Regions from separate parts of the Streptomyces sp. NPDC002734 genome, predicted to be linked through region 1. Evidence: riboswitches for the same ligand, from Rfam matches in the RefSeq annotation. Region 1 holds a riboswitch; the other holds the start of a gene.
The links. Region 1 has a riboswitch for glycine ahead of gcvP (aminomethyl-transferring glycine dehydrogenase). Riboswitches for the same ligand answer to the same signal wherever they lie in the genome.
Positions count from the first base shown of each region.

Region 2: linked by a shared signal. The riboswitch ahead of gcvT (glycine cleavage system aminomethyltransferase GcvT) and the one ahead of gcvP (aminomethyl-transferring glycine dehydrogenase) in region 1 are both predicted to bind glycine.

Region 1 covers NZ_JBEOVU010000047.1:25,866-36,107, forward strand. The annotation lists gene ABT026_RS29770 (hypothetical protein) at 1-13, shown strand, start outside; gene ABT026_RS29775 (DUF5999 family protein) at 317-505, shown strand; gene gcvP (aminomethyl-transferring glycine dehydrogenase) at 608-3,493, opposite strand; glycine riboswitch at 3,678-3,773, opposite strand; gene ABT026_RS29785 (PRC-barrel domain-containing protein) at 3,901-4,272, shown strand; gene ABT026_RS29790 (DNA polymerase IV) at 4,337-5,890, opposite strand; gene ABT026_RS29795 (MerR family transcriptional regulator) at 5,994-6,641, opposite strand; gene ABT026_RS29800 (bifunctional nuclease family protein) at 6,892-7,365, opposite strand; gene ftsR (transcriptional regulator FtsR) at 7,433-8,215, opposite strand; gene ABT026_RS29810 (zinc-ribbon and FHA domain-containing protein) at 8,255-9,139, opposite strand; gene ABT026_RS29815 (DUF881 domain-containing protein) at 9,222-10,097, opposite strand; gene ABT026_RS29820 (small basic family protein) at 10,102-10,242, opposite strand, start outside.
Region 2 covers NZ_JBEOVU010000003.1:158,377-168,618, forward strand. The annotation lists gene ABT026_RS04025 (nucleosidase) at 1-539, shown strand, start outside; gene ABT026_RS04030 (hypothetical protein) at 619-1,314, opposite strand; gene ABT026_RS04035 (hypothetical protein) at 1,307-2,524, opposite strand; gene ABT026_RS04040 (L-serine ammonia-lyase) at 2,635-4,002, opposite strand; gene glyA (serine hydroxymethyltransferase) at 4,170-5,441, opposite strand; gene gcvH (glycine cleavage system protein GcvH) at 5,447-5,824, opposite strand; gene gcvT (glycine cleavage system aminomethyltransferase GcvT) at 5,938-7,071, opposite strand; glycine riboswitch at 7,239-7,361, opposite strand; gene ABT026_RS04060 (AAA family ATPase) at 7,646-8,308, shown strand; gene ABT026_RS04065 (enhanced serine sensitivity protein SseB) at 8,392-9,162, shown strand; gene ABT026_RS04070 (enhanced serine sensitivity protein SseB C-terminal domain-containing protein) at 9,318-10,103, shown strand.

The sequences.
Region 1 (10,242 bases):
CCCGGCCGCCTGAGCGTCGTCCACCGCCGCGCGCCGAGCCCCCACGGCCCCCGTGCCGTGGGGGCTCGGCGCGTGCCGGGCCCGAAGTGACCAGACCCGTACCACCCGTTGGAACCACCCGGAAGATCTCCGCACTTGGCACGAACCGGCCGCACGGGTGGTGCGTCCTGAACCGATGAGGGGGCGTACCGCGAAAACCCTGCGGAACGCCCGCCGTGAGCGCGAAACTTGTCCGCACGACGTCATACGGGGGGCGGCCGTGAACAGCCGTGACAGGAAAGCCGAAGCGTCCACCACAGAACGAGAGAACCCGACCATGTGCCAGCACCAGCCGCCGTGCCCGACAGCCGACTCCCCCGACCGGGAATCCGCCCGTCTCGTGGCGCACCACCCCGAGCAGGGCTGGAGCCTGCTGTGCAACGGAGTCGTGCTGTTCGAGGACACCGGGGAGCTCCTGCCGGACGGCCGCGTCATCGCGCCGCACCGGTTCGCCACCGCGGTCTGAGCCCGGCCGGGAAAGCGGGAGGGCCGGTGGCGGCGCCGTAGCACCGCCACCGGCCCTGACCCCGCGCGGCTCGGCGCCGCGCGGGAGGGGACAGCCGGTCCCTCAGTTGTCGTACGCGTCCAGCGGCGGGCAGGAGCAGACCAGGTTCCGGTCACCGAAGGCCTGGTCGATGCGCCGCACCGGCGGCCAGTACTTGTCCGGCATGGAGACGCCGCCCGGGAAGACGGCCGTCTCCCGCTCGTAGGCGTGCGTCCACTCGCCGGCCAGCGTGGCCGCGGTGTGCGGCGCGTTGCGCAGCGGGTTGTCCTCGGCCGGCCACTCGCCGGCGCCGACCTTCTCGATCTCCGCGCGGATGGCGATCATCGCTTCGACGAAGCGGTCGAGCTCGGCGAGGTCCTCGGACTCGGTCGGCTCGATCATCAGCGTGCCGGCGACCGGGAACGACATCGTCGGGGCGTGGAAGCCGTAGTCGATGAGCCGCTTCGCCACGTCGTCGACCGTGACGCCGGTGGCCTTGGTCAGCGGGCGCAGGTCGATGATGCACTCGTGCGCCACCAGGCCGCCGGGGCCGGTGTAGAGCACCGGGTAGTGCGGCTCGAGCCGCTTGGCGACGTAGTTGGCCGCGAGGACCGCGACCTGGGTGGCGCGCTTGAGGCCCTCGCCGCCCATCAGGCGCACGTACGCCCAGGAGATGGGCAGGATGCCCGCGGAGCCGAACGGCGCCGCCGAGATCGGGCCGACGCCCGTCTCCGGACCGGCGGCCGGCTGGAGCGGGTGGTTCGGCAGGTACGGGGCGAGGTGCGCGCGCACGCCCACCGGGCCGACGCCGGGGCCGCCGCCGCCGTGCGGGATGCAGAAGGTCTTGTGCAGGTTGAGGTGCGAGACGTCGCCGCCGAAGTGACCGGGCTTGGCGAGCCCGACCAGCGCGTTGAGGTTGGCCCCGTCGACGTACACCTGGCCGCCGGCCTCGTGGACCTGGGCGCAGATGTCGGCCACGTGCTCCTCGAAGACGCCGTGCGTCGAGGGGTAGGTGATCATCAGCACCGACAGCTGGTCGCGATGCTTCTCGATCTTGGCCCGCAGGTCGTCGACGTCGATCTCGCCGTCGTCGGCGGTCTTCACCACGACGACCTTCATGCCCGCCATCACGGCGCTGGCGGCGTTGGTGCCGTGCGCGGAGGACGGGATCAGGCAGACGGTGCGGTCCAGGTCGCCGTTGGCCCGGTGGTAGCCGCGGACCGCGAGCAGACCGGCCAGCTCGCCCTGGGAGCCGGCGTTGGGCTGCAGGGAGACCTTGTCGTAGCCGGTGACCTCGGCGAGGCGCTCCTCCAGCTCGCGGATGAGCGACAGATAGCCCTCGGCCTGCTCGGCCGGGGCGAAGGGGTGCAGCGCGCCGAACTCGGGCCAGGTGACCGGCTCCATCTCGGTGGTGGCGTTGAGCTTCATGGTGCAGGAGCCCAGCGGGATCATGCCGCGGTCGAGCGCGTAGTCGCGGTCGGAGAGCCGGCGCAGGTAGCGCAGCATCGCCGTCTCGGAGCGGTGCTGGTGGAACACCGGGTGGGTGAGGTAGACGTCCGTGCGCAGCAGGTCCTCGGACAGGCCGTCGGCGGCCGTCCCGTCCAGCGCCTCGACGTCGCCCTCGACGCCGAAGGCGGCCCAGACGGCCTCCAGCTCGGCGCGGCCGGTGGTCTCGTCGCAGGCGGCGGAGAGGTGGTCGGCGTCGACCAGGCGGAGGTTGACGCCCCGCTCGCGGGCGGCGTCGACGATCTCGGCGGCCCGGCCCTCGACCCGCGCGGTGACGGTGTCGAACCATGCCTCGTTGACGATCTCCACCCCGCCGGCCTTCAGACCGGCGGCGAGGATGTCGGCGTACCGGTGGGTGCGCTCGGCGATGCCCTTGAGGCCGTCCGGGCCGTGGTAGACGGCGTACATGCCGGCCATCACGGCGAGCAGGACCTGCGCGGTGCAGATGTTGCTGGTGGCCTTCTCGCGGCGGATGTGCTGCTCGCGGGTCTGCAGCGCCAGCCGGTAGGCCTTGTTGCCGTCGGCGTCCTGCGAGACGCCGACGAGGCGGCCGGGCAGGTTGCGGGCGAACTGCTCACGGACGGCCATGTAGCCGGCGTGCGGGCCGCCGAAGCCCATCGGGACGCCGAAGCGCTGGGTGGTGCCGACGGCGATGTCCGCGCCGAGCTCGCCCGGCGAGGTCAGCAGGGTCAGCGCCAGCAGATCGGCGGCGACGGTGACGACGGCGCCGAGCTCGTGGGCCTGGTCGATCAGCGGCTTGATGTCGCGGACCGCGCCGGAGGCGCCGGGGTACTGGATCAGCACGCCGTTGATCTCGCGGCCGGCGACCTCGGCGGGGATGCCCTGGGAGAGGTCGGCGACGACGACCTCGACCCCGGTCGGCTCGGCGCGGGTCTCGATCACGGCCACGGTCTGCGGCAGCGCGTCGGCGTCGACCAGGAACAGGCCGTTCTTCTTCTTGCCGACCCGGCGCGACAGGGCCATGGCCTCGGCGGCCGCGGTGCCCTCGTCGAGCAGCGAGGCGCCGGAGGTGGGCAGACCAGTCAGGTCGGCGACCATGGTCTGGAAGTTGAGCAGCGCCTCGAGCCGCCCCTGGGAGATCTCCGGCTGATAGGGCGTGTACGCCGTGTACCAGGCCGGGTTCTCCATCACGTTGCGCAGGATCACCGGCGGGGTGAAGGTGCCGTGGTAGCCCAGGCCGATCATCGGGGCGAGGACCTGGTTGCGGTCGGCGAGCTCCCGCAGTTCGGCCAGCACCTCGGCCTCGGTGCGCGCGCCCGGCAGGTCGAGATCGTCGGCGTTCTTGATCACGTCGGGCACCGCGGCGGCGGTCAGCTCGTCGAGCGAGCCGTAGCCGACCTGCGCCAGCATCTTGGCGCGGGAGCCCTCGTCGGGGCCGATGTGACGCTGCTCGAAGGGGATGCCCTGCTCGAGGTGGGAGAGCGGGGTGCGAGGGGCAGTCATGGGCGGAGGCCTCCTGGTCTTGCGCGACCTTCGGGGGGCACCACGGCTGTGGGGTGCCCGACGGCCTCCCCCTCTGTCATCACGACCTGAGAGCTTCACCGGCCGCCCGAGGCGCCCGGCTTTCACCGTCGGTGAGAGCGGCGGACATCCGGAGGACCGGCACCGCTCTGCTTTCCAGAGTGACCTCGTCCGCGCGGTACGTGTGCCTGAGAGATTCCGGGGAGGATTTGCTCCTTCGGCGCCTCCGAAGACTCTCGGAGGACTCTCCCGCGCGGGGTCAGCAGCCACTGCCCAGCCTACCAGCGAGGCCGTGGAGTGGACTTTCGAGTGGCCGCCGCCCGGAAAGTGCACTTTGGTGGTCCCGACGGCTGTGCTGCGTCAGTGTGCTGCGACCAGAAGGAGGGAACGTGCGGACAGACATCGATCCCCGGAGCCTGATAGGCCGCAAGGCGTTCGACTGCGACGGCAACCGCATCGGCACGGTCGACGAGGTGTACCTCGACGACGCCACCGGTTCCCCCGAATGGGCGGCGGTGCGGACCGGGCTCTTCGGCCGCGACGTCTTCGTCCCGCTGGAGACGAGCGAACTGGTCGAGGGCGCGCTGCGCGTCCCCTACGGCCGCGCCCACATCAAGGACGCCCCCGGTTACGGGGTGGGCCGCCATCTCTCCCCCGAGCAGGAACTCTCCCTCTACCGCCACTACGGCTTCGACGTCGAGCCTCCCGCGGCGATCCCCGACCGCGACTTCGGCCACCTGCCCGACCAGGAGGACGCCTGATCCCCGTCGCCTCCCGGCAGGGCCGGGCCGGCGGGCCGCCGTCTCAGCCGGACGCCCCGTCGTCTCAGCCGGACGCTCCGTCGTCCTTGCCGCCACCGGCGGCCGCCGGGACCGGCTGCTCCGGGCTCGCCCCGGCCCCGGACGACGCGGCAGCGTCCTGAGCGCCGGCAGTCGCCGCGGGCTCCGCCTCGACCAGGGGCAACGGGTCGGCGGGCTCCAGCTCGGGGTCGTCGACAGCGAAGGTCCGTACCCTCCCGGGCGCCGGCGACGTGGGCGTCTCGAAGCGCACCGTGACGCGTCCCAGCCCGCTGCCCTGGACCCAGCCGTGTCCGTGCACCGCGTGCCGTACGTCGTGCCCGGCGGTCCACCGCGGCGCCGGCCGCTCGACCGACGGCTCCCGCCCGGGCGGCGACCGGTACGCCGCGTCGTCCGCGACGGCGGAACCGCCGGCCTTCCGCTGCCCTCCGGCGCCCTCCCCCGCGTGTGCCTCACGGGCAGCGGAGGCGGCCTGAGCGGCCTCGGCTGCCTGAGCGGCCTGGGCGGCTTGCGCGGCTTGGGCGAAGAGGTCCTCCTGCGTGAAGTCCGCGAGGCCCGAGACGCCGACCCCCAGCAGGCGCACCCCGCCGGTCGTGTCGACCCCCTCCAGCAGCCGCGCCGCCGCCTCCTGGACCACCGCGGCGTCGTCCGTCGGGCCGCGCAGGGTCTCCGAGCGGGTCAGCGTGGAGAAGTCGTAGCGCCGCACCTTCAGCTGGATGGTGCGCCCCGCGTGGCCGCCGTCGCGCAGCCTGCGCACGCAGCGGTCGGCGAGCCGCTGGACCTCCACCTGGATCCGCACCCGGTCGTGGATGTCCACGTCGTAGGTGTCCTCCACGGACACCGACTTGGTCTCCCGCTCGGCCACCACCGGCCGGGTGTCGAGGGCCAGCGCCATGGCGTACAGGCCCTGTCCGTGGGCCTTGCCCACCAGCCGCACCAGCTCGTCCTCACCGGCCTCGGCGAGCTCCCCCACGGTGGTGATGCCCGCGCGGCGCAGGTGGTCGCCGGTGGCGGGCCCCACGCCGGGCAGGGTCCGCACCGGCATCGGCGCCAGCAGCTCCCGCTCCGTCCCCGGTTCGATCAGCACCAGGCCGTCCGGCTTGGCCTCCTCGGAGGCGATCTTCGCCAGCATCTTCGACGCGGCGAGCCCCACCGATCCGGTGAGTCCGGTGACCTTGCGGATGTCCTCGCGCAGCCGCTCGCCCGCCCGCAGGGCGGACGCGGAGTCGTGGGCGACGCCGCCGGCCTCGAGGTCGACGAACGCCTCGTCGAGGCTGAGCGGCTCGACGAGCGGCGACAGGGCGCGAAGCAGCGCCATCACCTGGTCGCTGACCGAGCGGTACAGGGAGAAGCGCGGCGACAGGTACGCGGCGTTGGGCGCCAGCCTGCGCGCCTGGGCGGTGGGCATCGCGGAGCGCACCCCGAAGACGCGTGCCTCGTAGGAGGCGGTGGCCACCACGCCGCGCGGCCCCAGCCCGCCGACCACCACCGCCTTGCCGCGCAGGCTCGGCTTGGACGCCTGCTCCGCGGCGGCGAAGAAGGCGTCCATGTCGAGATGGAGAATCGTCGGCGCGGACCTCACACCTCCGATGGTGCCGCACACCACCGACAGTGCGGCCCACCGGCCGTGCGCGGCGAGGCTCCGACGGAGGCGGGCCGGGGCTTGGAGCGGCGGGCGTGCGGGGTCAGACCGCCCGGTTGCCGCGCCTGCGCGCCAGCTCGTCGGCCGGGTTGTGACCGATCAACGTCTCCCCGGTGTCCACACGCTCGCCGTGCAGCTGCGAAAGCGCCTTCTCGACGTCCCGCCACACGACTCCGACCGCGATGCCGAAGATCCCCTGGCCGCCCTGGAGCAGCGCGTGCACCTCGTCCGGCGAGGTGCACTCGTAGACCGTGGCCCCGTCGCACATCAGCGTCATCCCCTCCAGGTCCCGGAACCCCTGCTCGCGCAGGTGCTGGACCGTGGTGCGGATGTTCTGCAGCGACACCCCGGTGTCGAGGAACCGCTTGACGATCTTCAGGACGACGACGTCCCGGAAGCTGTAGAGCCGCTGCGTCCCCGACCCGTGGGCCGGGCGCACGCTGGGCTCGACGAGCCCGGTGCGCGCCCAGTAGTCCAGCTGGCGGTAGGTGATCCCCGCGGCGGCGCAGGCCGTGGGCCCGCGGTATCCGACCTGCTCGGCCGTCGTCTGTGCCCCGTCCCGGCCGCCCGTCCCGGCCGCCGAGCGCTGCGGCGCGTAACCGGCCGCGTTGCCGTGGGGCCGATACGGACCGCTGCCGCCCGGGACACGTCCCGGGGAGCCGTCGGCCGTACCGTCGCCGCTGATTCTCACGCCGACCTCCGTCCTAGACCTGCCATCCAGACGGTAGGCAGTCGTCAGGGGTGCGTCAACGATCGCCACACTCGCCACGCCGAGTGATAATCACCCTGCGAGTGGTTTTCCGTGCCCCGTCTCGGGGAAAGGCTAGCCGAATGCGCTCCGCGCGGGCCGCAGGACGGCGGCACGCGTCCCGGGCAATTGCCGACGCGCCGGCCGCGAACGGCCGGCGCGTCCTGGGACTGCCTCTGATCGTGTGGTTCTGTCACTGGTTGCTGGTGCCGAAGTCCTCGGGAGAGATCTGGTCGAGGAACTCGCGGAACTTCTCCACCTCGTCCTCCTGCTCGTCCGGGATCGCGATGCCCGCGTCGTCGAGCACGCCGTCACTGCCGTAGATCGGCGTGCCGGTGCGCAGGGCGAGCGCTATGGCGTCGGACGGACGGGCGCTGACCTCCACGCCGCTGGCGAAGACCAGCTCGGCGAAGAAGACTCCCTCACGAAGGTCGGTGATCCGCACCTCGCTGAGCTCCTGGCCCACCGCCTCCAGCACGTCCTTGAACAGGTCGTGCGTGAGCGGCCGCGCGGGCACCATGCCCTGCTGGGCGAAGGCGATCGCCGTCGCCTCCCCGGGGCCGATCCAAATGGGAAGGTAGCGGTCGCCTCCCACTTCGCGCAGGAGCACGATCGGCTGGTTGGAGGGCATTTCGACCCGGACACCTACGACATCGAGCTCGTTCACACAGCAACCCTAGGCCGTGCCCGCACGGTTTGGGTAGTCGAGCAGGGCATGGGTGGATTTCCGGCCCTCACGACAGGCTCACGCCGAGCGCGGTCTGCAGCAGCGCGGAGTGCAGGCGGGTGGCCAGCCCGGCCAGCTCCCGCGTCCTGACCCGCGCGTCCTGCCGGGTGTCGGGGTTGGGGTGGCGCCGCAGCGGGGCGACGACCTGGTCCACCAGGCCCGCGTCGCGGTCGGCGGCGGTCTTCATGGCCCGCAGGTGGCGCGGCTCGATCCCGAACCGGGCCATCTCGGCGAGCAGCGTGGCGACGGTGACCGACGCCGCGTCGTAGCCGCCCTCCGGCAGCGGCGCGATCAGTCCGTAGGCCTCCCAGGCCTCCAGCTGCTCCTCGCCGGTGCCGGCGGCCGCGAGGAGTTCGTCGCGGCCGATCCGCACCGCCGTGGCGGCCTCCGGCTCCTGGTCGGCCCCGGGCGCCTCGCCGAGGTACTCCTCCGGCTCGCCCGCCCCGCCGAGGGCGGGGACGGCCGCGTCGTCGTCCGCCCCGTCGTCCGGGACCCGCACGCCCTCGAGCACGTCGAGACGCTCACGGATGACCTTCAGGGGCAGATAGCCGTCCCGCTGCATCCGCAGCACCCGGGCCAGCCGCTCGACGTCCCCCGCACTGAACTTCCGGTATCCCGACGGGGTGCGCCGGGGCTCGACCAGCCCTTCCGACTCCAGGAACCGGATCTTGGAGACGGTGACTTCGGGGAACTCGTCGCGCAGCAGACTGAGCACCGTGCCGATACTCATCAGCCGGCTGTCCGCGGTGGCGGCGCCGGTTCCGGCGCCGCCACTGGGTGGTTCAAGCATGGACCTTCCCTGGAGTTGCCTCCGGACTGGTCCGGAGGGTCAGACGCTCCGCTGGCTCGCGTAGAAGACCAGGCGGTACTTGCCGATCTGGACCTCGTCACCGTTGGCCAGGGCGACCTCGTCGATGCGCTCCCGGTTCACGTACGTGCCGTTGAGGCTGCCCACGTCGGCCACCGTGAAGTGACCCTCGGGGCCGCGGCGGAACTCCACGTGGCTGCGGGAGACCGTCACGTCGTCCAGGAAGATGTCGCTCTGCGGATGACGACCCGCCGTCGTCAGGTCGGCGTCCAGCAGGAAACGGCTGCCGGAGTTGGGGCCGCGCCGTACCACCAGGAGGGCCGATCCGGCAGGCAGCGCCTCGACCGCGGCCTGAGCCTCGGGCGACAGCGCCGGGACCTGCGTCTGACCGGTGGCCTCCGGGTCGTACGACTCGATGCCGGAGATGGAGATCGTCGACGTCGTCTCGGAGGGACGCTCCGGGACGCCTGCCCGCAGCGGCGCTCCGCAGTGCGAGCAGAAGCGGCTGTTCTCCGGATTGCGGTTGCCGCACCGCGTGCACACCAGCGCCGACATGGACGGATCCCTCTGCTGCGGCTGCCCCGCCGCTGAGCCCGACGGGTCCCCGAAACCTATGCGGGCCGCCTGGGCAGGGTCAACGGCCGACGCGCCGTGACCACCGGAATTGCCACCCTCCGGACCAGCGACCTGGTCACGGTAGAGCGGCCGGTTCCCCGCGTCGGAACCTTCGCGATGGCGGGCCGTCTCGCTGCCGCCCTCTCGCGCACTCTTGCCGAACAACTTCGCAAACAAATTCACGGGCGATTCCCCTTGACCGAAACAGACCCGCCCGTGGGGCAGGACGAACCCTGACTGCACCGACCGGCCGACCCGGACATCTTCACAACGTCCGTCTCCGCCATACAGTTTCCACCACACACCACTTCTTCGGCGCGCCGACCCCCCGCGACCCGACGTCCCGTCGGAACGGCGTACCCGTAGGCCCGCCTCACCGGGCCGACGACCGAGCGTAGTCAGGCCGCTTCGCCGCTCGCAAGGCGTCCACGACGATCTTCGTCCGGCGCTCCACGACGACGGTGGCCTGCTCCTTCTCCAGAGTCTGCACCACCCCTCCGGGGATGTTCAGCGCGGGCTCCAGATCCTGCGGTTTCCCGATGACCTTGAAACGATACGGAGCGGAGATCTTCTTTCCGTCCACCGACACTCCGGCGCCCGTGTCCGGGCGGGCCGTCAGGTAGGTGCTCGCGACCACGCGCACGCCGTTGAGCTCGATGGCCTCCGCTCCGGCGGCCCGCAGCTCCTGGACGGCGTCCAGCAGCTTGTCGGGGCCCACCGCCTTGCGCGGGTCCTCGACCGTGACCTCGATGCCGGGACCCTCGGCGGGGACCGTGCCGGCCAGCACGCCGAGCTGCCGCTCCTTGGCGAGCGTCTGGCGACGGGCCTCCTCGGCCTGGTCGGAACTGTTCTCCAGCTCCGACCGCTGGTCCTCGAGGGTCTTCTGCTCCTCCTCGAGCCGCGCCGTGCGGTCGTCCAGCTCGTCGAGGATGCGGACCAGGTCCTCCTGCCGGGCGCCACGCAGCGCGGTGTCCCCCGCGCTGTGCGAGGCCACCTGGACGGCCAGTCCGAAGCCCAGACCGAACAGCAGCAGCGCCACGATCAGCTGGGCCCTGCTCGCCCTGGGCGGCCAGACGCTCTGTACGAGCCTCTGACGGCCTGTCACGGTCGGCGGAGCCTCTTGTTCCGGCGCCCGCGGCTCAGGGGCCGTGGCGGGCCTCTCCTCGGGCAGCTCCTTGCGCAACCGGTGCTCCGGCGCCTCTCCGTTCCCGCGGGGCCCCACGGGCCCCTCGCGATGCTCCTCGCTCATCGCCTCACGCCCTGAACACGTGCCGGCGGATGGCCGCGGCGTTGGAGAAGATGCGGATGCCGAGGACGACCACCACACCGGTGGACAGCTGGGCGCCCACGCCCAGCTCGTCGCCGAGGAAGACGATCAGCGCCGCGACGACCAC
Region 2 (10,242 bases), on a different contig from region 1:
TCCTGGCGGTCAAGGAGGAGGCGGCGGAGCTGCTGCGCACCGGGGCTCCGGTGCTGCTGACCGGGATGGGCAAGGTCAACGCGGCCGCGGCGCTGGCCGGGGCGCTGGGGCGCGGGGTGCTGCCGAGCGAGGTCGTGAACCTCGGCACGGCGGGGGCGCTGCGGCCCGGGTGGACCGGCACGCACGTGATCGCCGAGGTGATCCAGCACGACCTGGACTCCCGGCTCCTCGCGGGCCTGACCGGCGAGGTCTACGGGCCGCCGATCACCCTCGGCGAGGGCGAGGGCCCCGTGCTCGCCACCGGGGACAGCTTCATCTCCGACGACGCCGCCCGCGACCGTCTCGCCGAGCAGGCCGCCCTCGTCGACATGGAGGGCTACGCCCTGGCCCACGTGGCCCGGCAGGCCGGCGTCCCGATCCGCCTGGTGAAGCACGTCAGCGACGACGCGGGCGACGGCGCCGCCCGCACCTGGCGCGAGTCGGTCGCCGCCTGCGCGGTGGAACTGGCCCGCTGGGCCGAGCGCAACGTCGAGGCGTAACGGGATCGCCACGGCCAGCGGCCCCGCGGGTCCCGGACGCCCGCGCCCGCGCCCGGGGCCATGGCCATGACCGTGGCCGTCAGACCGAGCGGCCCAAGAGCTCCGCGCACCCCTCCGCGCAGTTGCCCGCGACGAGGGGGCCCGGCAGTCCCGGGGCGGTCAGGGTGACGATCAGCACCGGGCGGTCCGCCGCGTCGTTGCTGCGCGGCGGGTCGCCGAGCACGAGGTCCTCGAAGGAGATGCCCGGCCGCAGCGCCGACTTCGGCAGGGTGACGCGCAGGTCGGTCGACCCGCCGGACCTGAGGTGGAGTCCGCCCGTCCCGTCCGCCTTCCGGCCGCCCCCGCCGCCCTTCACGACACGCGGCGTCAGCCCCTCGGCCCGGGCCAGCAGCCCGTGGGTGCGCGGGGCGCACACGGTGACGGTGGCCTCCAGCGCCCCCAGCACCAGCGGCCGCTCGCCCGTGCCGAGCCGCAGGCCGGCGCGGAAACGCACCGGGCCGCCCTCGCCGTCGTTCGACGCGCCGTACGACGAGATCAGCAGGGTCGGGCTGTCGTCGGGGCCGGCGAAGTCCAGGTCCCGCAGCTCGGCGCACTCCTCGGAGGCCGGACCGGCGGCGACCGGACCGCCGCCCGCGTCCTGTTTCCCGTGCCCCGTGGAGCCGACGTACACGAGGACGAGCACGCACACCACCAGCGCGGCCGCCGTCGCCCACGTCCGTGGCCTGACCCGTCCGGCCGTCGCCGCTCCGCCCATGCCGACCGCCCTCTCAGCCACGGTGCTTCAGGCGCACGACGACGGGGGCGCCGAAGGGATCGCCGGACTGGTTGACCTGGACGTGCCCCGCGCCGAGCCACTCGTCGGTGCCGGGCACCCGGCGGATCTCCTCCAGCCACAGCGACTGCCGGGAGTCCTCGCGGGCGTTGGTCGACAGAGGCAGCCGAGGAGGCCGGAGCTTCAGGCAGCGGCCGTCGCCGGTCAGGTACCGGCTGCCGTTGAGGAGGAACAGACCCTCACCGTCCTGGGCGGCCGGTATCCCGTCACAGCGGTCGGGCGGGGTCTGCCGCTCCACCCACTTCTCCCCGTCCCAGCGCAGGCGGACGGCCTCGTCCGGCGGCTCGTTCTCCACCTCGCCGTGGTTGTAGCTGTGCCGTCCATGGGCCAGGATCTCGCCGCCGTCGAGCACGAAGACCTGGTCGAGGCTCGCGCCGGGCTCCGGCGGGACCGGGTCGTCGAAGCGGTACAGGGGTGTGGCCACCGGCCTCCAGGTGGCGCCGTCCCAGTGCATGGCCGCCGGCTGGGTGTAGGGCAGGCCGCCCTCCGGCTCGGTGCCCGGACCGGTGCCGCGGTGGCCGACCGCCCAGGCGTCGTCCGGCCCCGCCACGGCGAGGTCGGCTGCCGGATACGGCAGCCGGACCGAGTTCCAGCGGGCGCCGTTCCAGTGCAGGGCGGTCTGTCCTTCGGAGAGGGCCCAGACGTCGTCGGGACCCGCCGCCTCGAGGTCTCCGACCGGGGCGGGCGGGGGATTCGGCACGGCGGACCAGCGGGTGCCGTCCCACCTGGCCCAGGAGGCGGCCTCGTCGGCCTGGTCCGCGGGCCCCAGCCACAGTTCCCGCTCACCGATCACCTCGATCCGCAGCCTGAACTTCGCCTCACCGAGGGCGTCGGGCAGCGCCTCGTCCTTCCACCCGGTGCCGTCGAAGTGCAGCAGATGAGGGTCGGACGGGAGGACGTTCTCGCTGCCCACCGCCCAGACGTCGTCCTCCGCGAGCGCGGCGAAGCCGGTGAGGGTGCCGTGGAAGTCCGCGAGGTGCGCGAACTCCCACGAGAGCGGGGAGGCGGCGGCCCCCGACGCCTTGCCGTCCGGAGCCGACGGCGAGGGCGAGTCCGGTCGAGGGCCGGCAGTGCATCCCGCCGCCCCGAGTGCCACGGCGGCCACGGCGGCCACCGCCCCCCTGCGCACGGCTCCGGCAGGTCGTCGGCCCACGGTCACTCCCCTCCCCGCCCGCCCCGAGGAGCGGCTTCCGGCCGCCCCCTCCCCGGAGCGGCCTCGGCCGGGTGAGCCTAGCCGTGCCCGGCCGGCCGCCCGACGCCCGGTCAGCACTCGATGATGTTCACCGCCAGGCCGCCGCGGGCCGTCTCCTTGTACTTGACCGACATGTCCGCGCCGGTCTCCTTCATGGTCTTGATGACCTTGTCGAGGGAGACCTTGTGCGAGCCGTCGCCCCGCATCGCCATCTTCGCGGCGGTCACGGCCTTCACCGCGGCCATGCCGTTGCGCTCGATGCAGGGGATCTGGACCAGGCCGCCGACCGGGTCGCAGGTGAGGCCCAGGTTGTGCTCCATGCCGATCTCGGCGGCGTTCTCGACCTGCTCGGGGGAGCCGCCCATCACCTCGGCGAGGGCGCCGGCGGCCATCGAGCAGGCGGAGCCGACCTCGCCCTGGCAGCCGACCTCGGCGCCGGAGATCGAGGCGTTCTCCTTGAAGAGCATGCCGATCGCGCCGGCCGCGAGGAGGAAGCGCACCACACCGTCCTCGTCCGCGCCCGGGACGAAGTTCAGGTAGTAGTGCAGGACGGCGGGGATGATGCCGGCCGCGCCGTTGGTGGGGGCGGTGACGACCCGGCCGCCGGCCGCGTTCTCCTCGTTGACCGCCATGGCGTAGAGGGTGATCCACTCCATGGAGTGGGCCAGCGGGTCGCCGGCCGCGCGGAGCTGGCGGGCGGTGACGGCGGCCCGGCGGCGGACCTTGAGGCCGCCGGGGAGGATGCCCTCGCGGGACATGCCGCGGTCGACGCACTGGCGCATCACCCGCCAGATGTCGAGCAGGCCGCCGCGGATCTCCTCCTCGGTACGCCAGGCCTTCTCGTTCTCCAGCATCAGGGAGGAGACGGACAGCCCGGTCTCCTTGGTGAGGCGCAGCAGCTCGTCACCGGTGCGGAACGGGTACTTCAGCACCGTGTCGTCCAGCTTCACGCGGTCCGCGCCGACGGCCTCCTCGTCGACGACGAAGCCGCCGCCGACCGAGTAGTACGTCTTGTGGAGCAGCTGGGCGCCCGTGTGGTCGTAGGCCGCGACCGTCATGCCGTTGGCGTGGTACGGCAGGGCCTCGCGGCGGTGCAGCACCAGGTCGGCGTCGAAGTCGAAGGGGATCTCCTGCTCGCCGAGCAGGCGCAGGGTGCCGGTCTGCCTGATCTTCTCGACGCGCTCGTCGGCGGACTCCACGTCGACCGTGCGGGGCGAGTCGCCCTCCAGCCCGAGCAGCACCGCCTTGGGGGTGCCGTGTCCGTGGCCGGTGGCGCCGAGAGAACCGTAGAGCTCGCAGCGGACGGAGGCGGTGGCCTCCAGCAGGTCCTCGTTGCGCAGACGGGCGGCGAACATGCGTGCGGCGCGCATCGGGCCCACGGTGTGGGAGCTCGACGGGCCGATGCCTATCGAGAACAGGTCGAAGACCGAGACGGCCACGTCGACTCCTCATTGAATCGTTGGCTGGCTGTGCAGGGGCGGAGCGGGGGAAGGGCGCGGGGGCGCCGCGCCCACCGGGTGATGGTGGACGGACGCCCCCGAGTCGTACAGGAATCGTACGGAACACCCCAGGTGGTACGAAAATCGTACCTACCGTGTCCGAGTGGTCACAGTGACGGGTAGAGCGGGTGCTTGGCGGCCAGCGCCTCCACCCGCACCCGCAGGGCGGTCGCGGTGTCGGCCGGGAACGGCGTCGGGGCCATGAGGGCCTCGGCGATCACGTCCGCGACCTCGGCGAAGTCCTCCGCGCCGAAGCCGCGGGTGGCCAGCGCCGGGGTGCCGATCCGCAGACCGGAGGTCACCATCGGCGGGCGCGGGTCGTTGGGGACCGCGTTCCGGTTGACGGTGATGCCGATCTCGTGGAGCCGGTCCTCGGCCTGCTGACCGTCCAGCTCCGAGTCGCGCAGGTCGACCAGGACCAGGTGGACGTCCGTGCCGCCGGACAGGACCGAGACCCCGGCCGCCGTCACGTCGTCCTGGACCAGGCGCTCGGCGAGGATCCGCGAACCCTCCAGCGTCCGGCGCTGGCGGTCCTTGAACTCCTCGGAGCCGGCGACCTTGAAAGCCACCGCCTTGGCCGCGATCACGTGCTCCAGCGGGCCGCCCTGCTGGCCGGGGAAGACCGCGGAGTTGATCTTCTTTGCCAGCTCGGCCGTGGAGAGGATCACGCCGCCGCGCGGGCCGCCGAGCGTCTTGTGCGTCGTGGTGGTGACGACGTGCGCGTGCGGGACCGGGCTGGGGTGCAGGCCCGCGGCCGCCAGGCCCGCGAAGTGCGACATGTCGACCATCAGGTACGCGCCGACCTCGTCCGCGATCCGGCGGAACGCGGCGAAGTCCAGCTGACGCGGGTAGGCGGACCAGCCGGCGATGATCAGCTTCGGCTGCGACTCCTTGGCCAGGCGCTCGACCTCGGCCATGTCGACCTGACCGTCCTCGCCGACGTGGTACGGGACCACCTCGTAGAGCCGGCCGGAGAAGTTGATCTTCATGCCGTGGGTCAGGTGCCCGCCGTGGGCCAGGTTGAGGCCCATGATCGTGTCGCCCGGCTTCAGCAGCGCGTGCATCACGGCGGCGTTGGCCTGGGCCCCCGAGTGGGGCTGCACGTTGGCGTGCTCCGCGCCGAAGAGCTCCTTGAGGCGGTCGATCGCGATCTGCTCGATCACGTCGACGTGCTCGCAGCCGCCGTAGTAGCGGCGGCCGGGGTAGCCCTCGGCGTACTTGTTCGTCAGCACCGAGCCCTGGGCCTCCATGACGGCGACCGGAGCGAAGTTCTCCGACGCGATCATCTCGAGGGTGGACTGCTGGCGCGCCAGCTCGGCGTCGATCGCCGCGGCGACGTCGGGGTCGAGCTGGTGCAGGGGAGTGTTCAGGGTCGACATCAGGCTCAGTTCCCGGCGAACTCGGTGTACTCGTCGGCCGTCAGCAGGTCGGTCGGGTCCTCGGAGAGGCGGACCTTGAAGAGCCAGCCGCCCTCGAAGGGCTCCGAGTTCACCAGGGACGGGTCGTTGACGACGTCCTCGTTGATCTCGGTGACCTCGCCGGAGACCGGCGAGTACAGGTCGGAGACCGACTTGGTCGACTCCAGCTCGCCGCAGGTCTCGCCCTCGGAGACGGACTCGCCGACCTCGGGAAGCTGGGCGTAGACGACGTCACCGAGGGCGTCGGCCGCGAACTTGGTGATGCCGATGGTGGCGACGCCGTCCTCGACGGGCGAGAGCCACTCGTGCTCCTTGCTGTAGCGCAGGTCCGTGGGGTTGCTCATGGCAGAGATTCTCCTGTACGCGGGGAGTTTCCGAAGGGTCCGGAAGAACCGGGAAAGGAAGGAACGGGGGGTGTCGGACGGGTGTGTCGGACGGGGTGTGCGACGAGAAGGGGTTACTTCTGTCGCTTGTAGAACGGCAGGGCCACGACCTCGTACGGCTCGTGGGTGCCCCGGATGTCGACGCCCACGCCGGCCGTGCCGGCACCGGCGTACGCCGCGTCCACGTAGGCCATCGCGATGGGCCTGCCCAGGGTGGGGGAGGGGGCGCCGGAGGTGACCTCGCCGATCACCTCGCCGCCCGCGACCACGGAGTAGCCCGCACGGGGGACCCGGCGGCCCTCGGCGATCAGGCCGACCAGCTTGCGCGGCGGCTTCTGCTCCGCGCGGGCCGCGGCCGCGGCCAGCGCCTCGCGGCCCACGAAGTCGCCCTCCTTCTCGAACTTCACGACCCGGCCGAGCCCGGCGTCGAAGGGCGTGAGCGAGGTGGAGAGCTCGTGGCCGTACAGCGGCATGCCGGCCTCCAGGCGCAGGGTGTCCCGGCAGGACAGGCCGCAGGGGATCAGGCCCGCGGGGGCGCCCGCCTCGGTCAGCGCCAGCCACACCTTCTCGGCGTGCTCGGGGGCGGTGAACAGCTCGAAGCCGTCCTCGCCGGTGTACCCCGTGCGGGCGATCAGCGCCGGTACGCCGGCCACGGTGCCCGGCAGGCCGGCGTAGTACTTCAGGCCGTCGAGGTCGGCGTCGGTCAGGGAGGCCAGGATGCCGGGGGAGGCGGGGCCCTGGACGGCGATCAGGGCGTAGGCGTCGCGGTCGTCGCGCACCTCGGCGTCGAAACCCGCCGCCCGCTCGGTGAGCGCGTCCAGGACGACCTGGGCGTTGGAGGCGTTGGCCACGACCATGAAGACCGGGGAGCCGTCCTCGGCGTCGGCGAGGCGGTAGACGATCAGGTCGTCGAGGATGCCGCCGTCCTCCTGGCAGATCATCGTGTAGCGCGCGCGGCCGGCGCCGACGGTGGCGATGTTGCCGACCAGGGCGAAGTTCAGCAGCTCGGCCGCCTGCGGCCCGGTGACCGTGATCTCACCCATGTGCGAGAGGTCGAAGAGGCCGGCGCCGGTGCGCACGGCGTTGTGCTCGTCGCGCTCGGAGCCGTACCGCAGCGGCATGTCCCAGCCGGCGAAGTCGGTCATGGTGGCGCCGAGCGAACGGTGCACGGCGTCGAGCGCGGTGTGGCGGAGGTCGGAACTGCTCATGGGCGGACTCCCGGTACGGGCGAGGACATGACGGTGGAGTGTTCCTCCCCATCTGTCATCGGAACCTGAGAGGTTCGCCATGAACGCCGGACGGGATGACGGTCCGGGGCCAGAGCTTGCACCGTGGGTGGGACCGCCACGGGGGGCGGACCGCTTTTCAGATGTGCCTCGCCCGCGCGGTGACTGGGCCTGAGAGATTCAAGGGAGGGACTTGCTCCTTCGGCGCCCGGGCCGACGCCACGTCCGAGAAGACGTGGGTCCGGTCCCCGGGACTCTCCCGCGCGGATTCAAGCGGCCGGTATGCAGTTGACCCGCACATCATCGCACGGCCTTCCGGGGCCCTGGCGGACCCCCGTGTGTTGCGGGACTGTGGCGGGAACCGGGCGTAAATGAGACGACCGCGCATTACCTTCTCTTTACACTCGAGGGGGATGCTCCAGGTCCCGAACCTGAGGGGGAGGACGACCACGTGAAGAGGACGATCGCCGGCGCCGCGTACGCCGTGCCCGTGACCGGCCCCGGGGCGCGCCACCGGGCGCGCTCCTGGGCGGGCGAGCGGACGCGGACCGGGCGGGTGCGGGCCGAGGGCGCGGACCAGCCGGCGCGCTGCGCGGCGGGGGAGACGGCCGGGGGAAGGGTCCGCGACCTGCGCGGCGGGCCCGGCGGCGTGGCCGGAGAGCAATTGACCTTCGGGGCGCACGACGTGGTGGTGGTCACCGGGCTGCCGGGCAGCGGCAAGTCGACCATGATGCGGCGGGTCGTCGGGGAGGACGCCGTACGGGTCGACAGCCAGGACACCCGGGACCGCTGGGACGCACGGATGCCCCGCTCGCTGCCCTACGCCGTCTATCGGCCGCTGGTGCGGCTCGACCACTACGCGGGCCTGCGGCGCGCCCTGCGCGGCCCGCGCCCGGTGGTGGTGCACGACTGCGGCACCCAGCGCTGGGTCCGCTCCTGGCTGGGACGTGCGGCACGGCGGCGCGGCGGGGCGATGCGCCTGGTGCTGCTCGACGTCAGCGCGGGCGAGGCCCTTCAGGGACAGCGGGCGCGGGGGCGCGGCGTCTCCCGGTACGCCTTCGCCCGGCACCGCAGGGCGGTCGGGCAGCTGCTCGCCGACGTGCGGGACCGGGGGCTGCTGCCGCGGGACTGCGGCTCGGCGGTGCTGCTGGACCGCTCCGCCGCGCGCTCGCTGCGAGGCATCGGGTTCGCCCCCGAACGGCCCGCGGCCGTCCCGTAGTCTGACGAACCGCAGTCCGGCCGGCCGTGGCGGGACGGACCGCGACGACGGCAGCGGACAGCGCAGAACCCCAGGCGGTAGGCATGAACTTCGCGGCGGACGAACAGGCCCGTGCGGGCGGATGGCCCGGCAACGAGCTGGAGGAGGTGCTGACGGCCTCGGCGGCCGCCCCGGCGTCCCCGGCCACCGGCGCCAGGGTCCTCGAGGTGCTCACCCGCAGCTTCGTGTGGATCCCGCTGCCCGAGGGCGGCGGCCGCGACAGCGTCAGCCTCGACCTGCCCACCGTCGACCTGGGCGGCCAGACCTTCGTGCCGGTCTTCAGCTCCCAGGAGCAGTTCCAGCGCGTGGTCGGCTCCCACATGTCGTTCACCATCGCCCCGGTCGTGGAGTTCGCCCGCGGCCTGCCGCCCGAGGTCGGCATCGTCGTCAACCCGGACGGCGCGGTGGGGCTGCCGCTGACGCCGGAGGCGGTCGCCGAACTGTGCCGCGCCGCCGGACCCGGCGCCGGCAGCGGCGGCCGGGTCCGCCTCCGGGAGCCGGACTGGCAGGAGGACCCGGTCGACTTCCTGCGCGCCGCCTCCGAGGAGTTCGCCGCCCTCGGGGTGGTCGCGAGCGCCCGCCGCTGCCTGGCCGCGGTCGAGACGGCGGAGCCCGCGCTGTTCGTCGGCGTCGAACTCACCACCTGGGACGCCCCCTCCGGCGACGCCCGCGCCCTGCCGCTGGAGGCGCTGGGCCGCGCCCTGGGCCGCCACCCGGTGCCCTGGCCCGTCAACCTGGTGCTGCTGGACGCCGTGCCGGACCCGGTCTGCGACTACCTGCGCACCAAGGTGCGGCCGTTCTTCGGCGCCCTGTGACCGGGCGCCCTCACGGGGCAAATCGCCCGGGACCTCACGGCTCGGTCAAGGTGGTGTCTCTCAGCCCGCTTAAGCTGGTTTCATAATCCCGGTCGAACACTCGCTGTCGGACATCGATGGGGCGTAACCAATGTCTTCGCGAAGGGCTGGTTGAGGTGAGCGCGTCGGGCACGGCCGCCGCCGGGCAGGTGGAGCAGATGCTGCGCCAGGTGACGCCCGGGCGCTATGACGCCTACGAGGCGCTGCTGCGCGCCCTCGCGAACCCGTCCGCCGGCCGGCTGTGGATGCTGCTGTGGCAGGGCCGGTCCGGCGCCCCCGACGCGCGTTACGGGAGCATGGAGGTCGACGGGTACTTCTACGTCCCCTGTGTGACCTCCGACCAGGAGCTGTCCGCCAGCGGCTGGACGCGCGGCTACGAGGTGACCGACGCCCTCGAGGCGGCCCGCGGCCTCTACCCCGACCACCACGGCCTGTGGCTCAACCCGCACGCCCCCGGCGGCGGGGTCGGCATCCCGTGGCTGGACCTGCGCCGGATCGTCGCCGGCCTCGACCGTCAGCCGGCCGGGCCGCTGCGGCTGTCCGAACCGGCCATCGAGGTACCGCAGTTCTACGCCCTGCTGGTCCAGAACGCCCACCGCACCCCGGCGGTGCGGGCGCTGCGCCGCGCCTGGGTGCAGCCGGCGCTCGGCGCGCCCTACCTGGCCGTCGGCCTCGACGTGTACGAGACGTCGCCGGCGGCGGTGGAGTCGGTGCGGGCGATGATGAGCCAGTCGGTCGGCGTGGTGCCGGACGGGCTGGCCGTCTCCACGGTGGCCATGGCCGACGAACACGACCCGGTCGCGCTCTGGATGCGGGCCAACGCCCGTCCCTTCTACGACCGCGAGGCCCACGGGCCGGCCGGCTCGGGCCGCGGAGGGTACGGCTACCCGGCCGTGCGCTGACTCCTTCCTCTCCCCTCGCTGCACCGTTCGACGCCCGTCGGTGTCGCCGTCGTCCGTCGCGACCCGCCTCGGGCGTCTGCCGTGAGACAGCCGGGTGTTCGGCCCGGCGCCCGCACCGCCGGCCCCCGCGGCCGGGCGA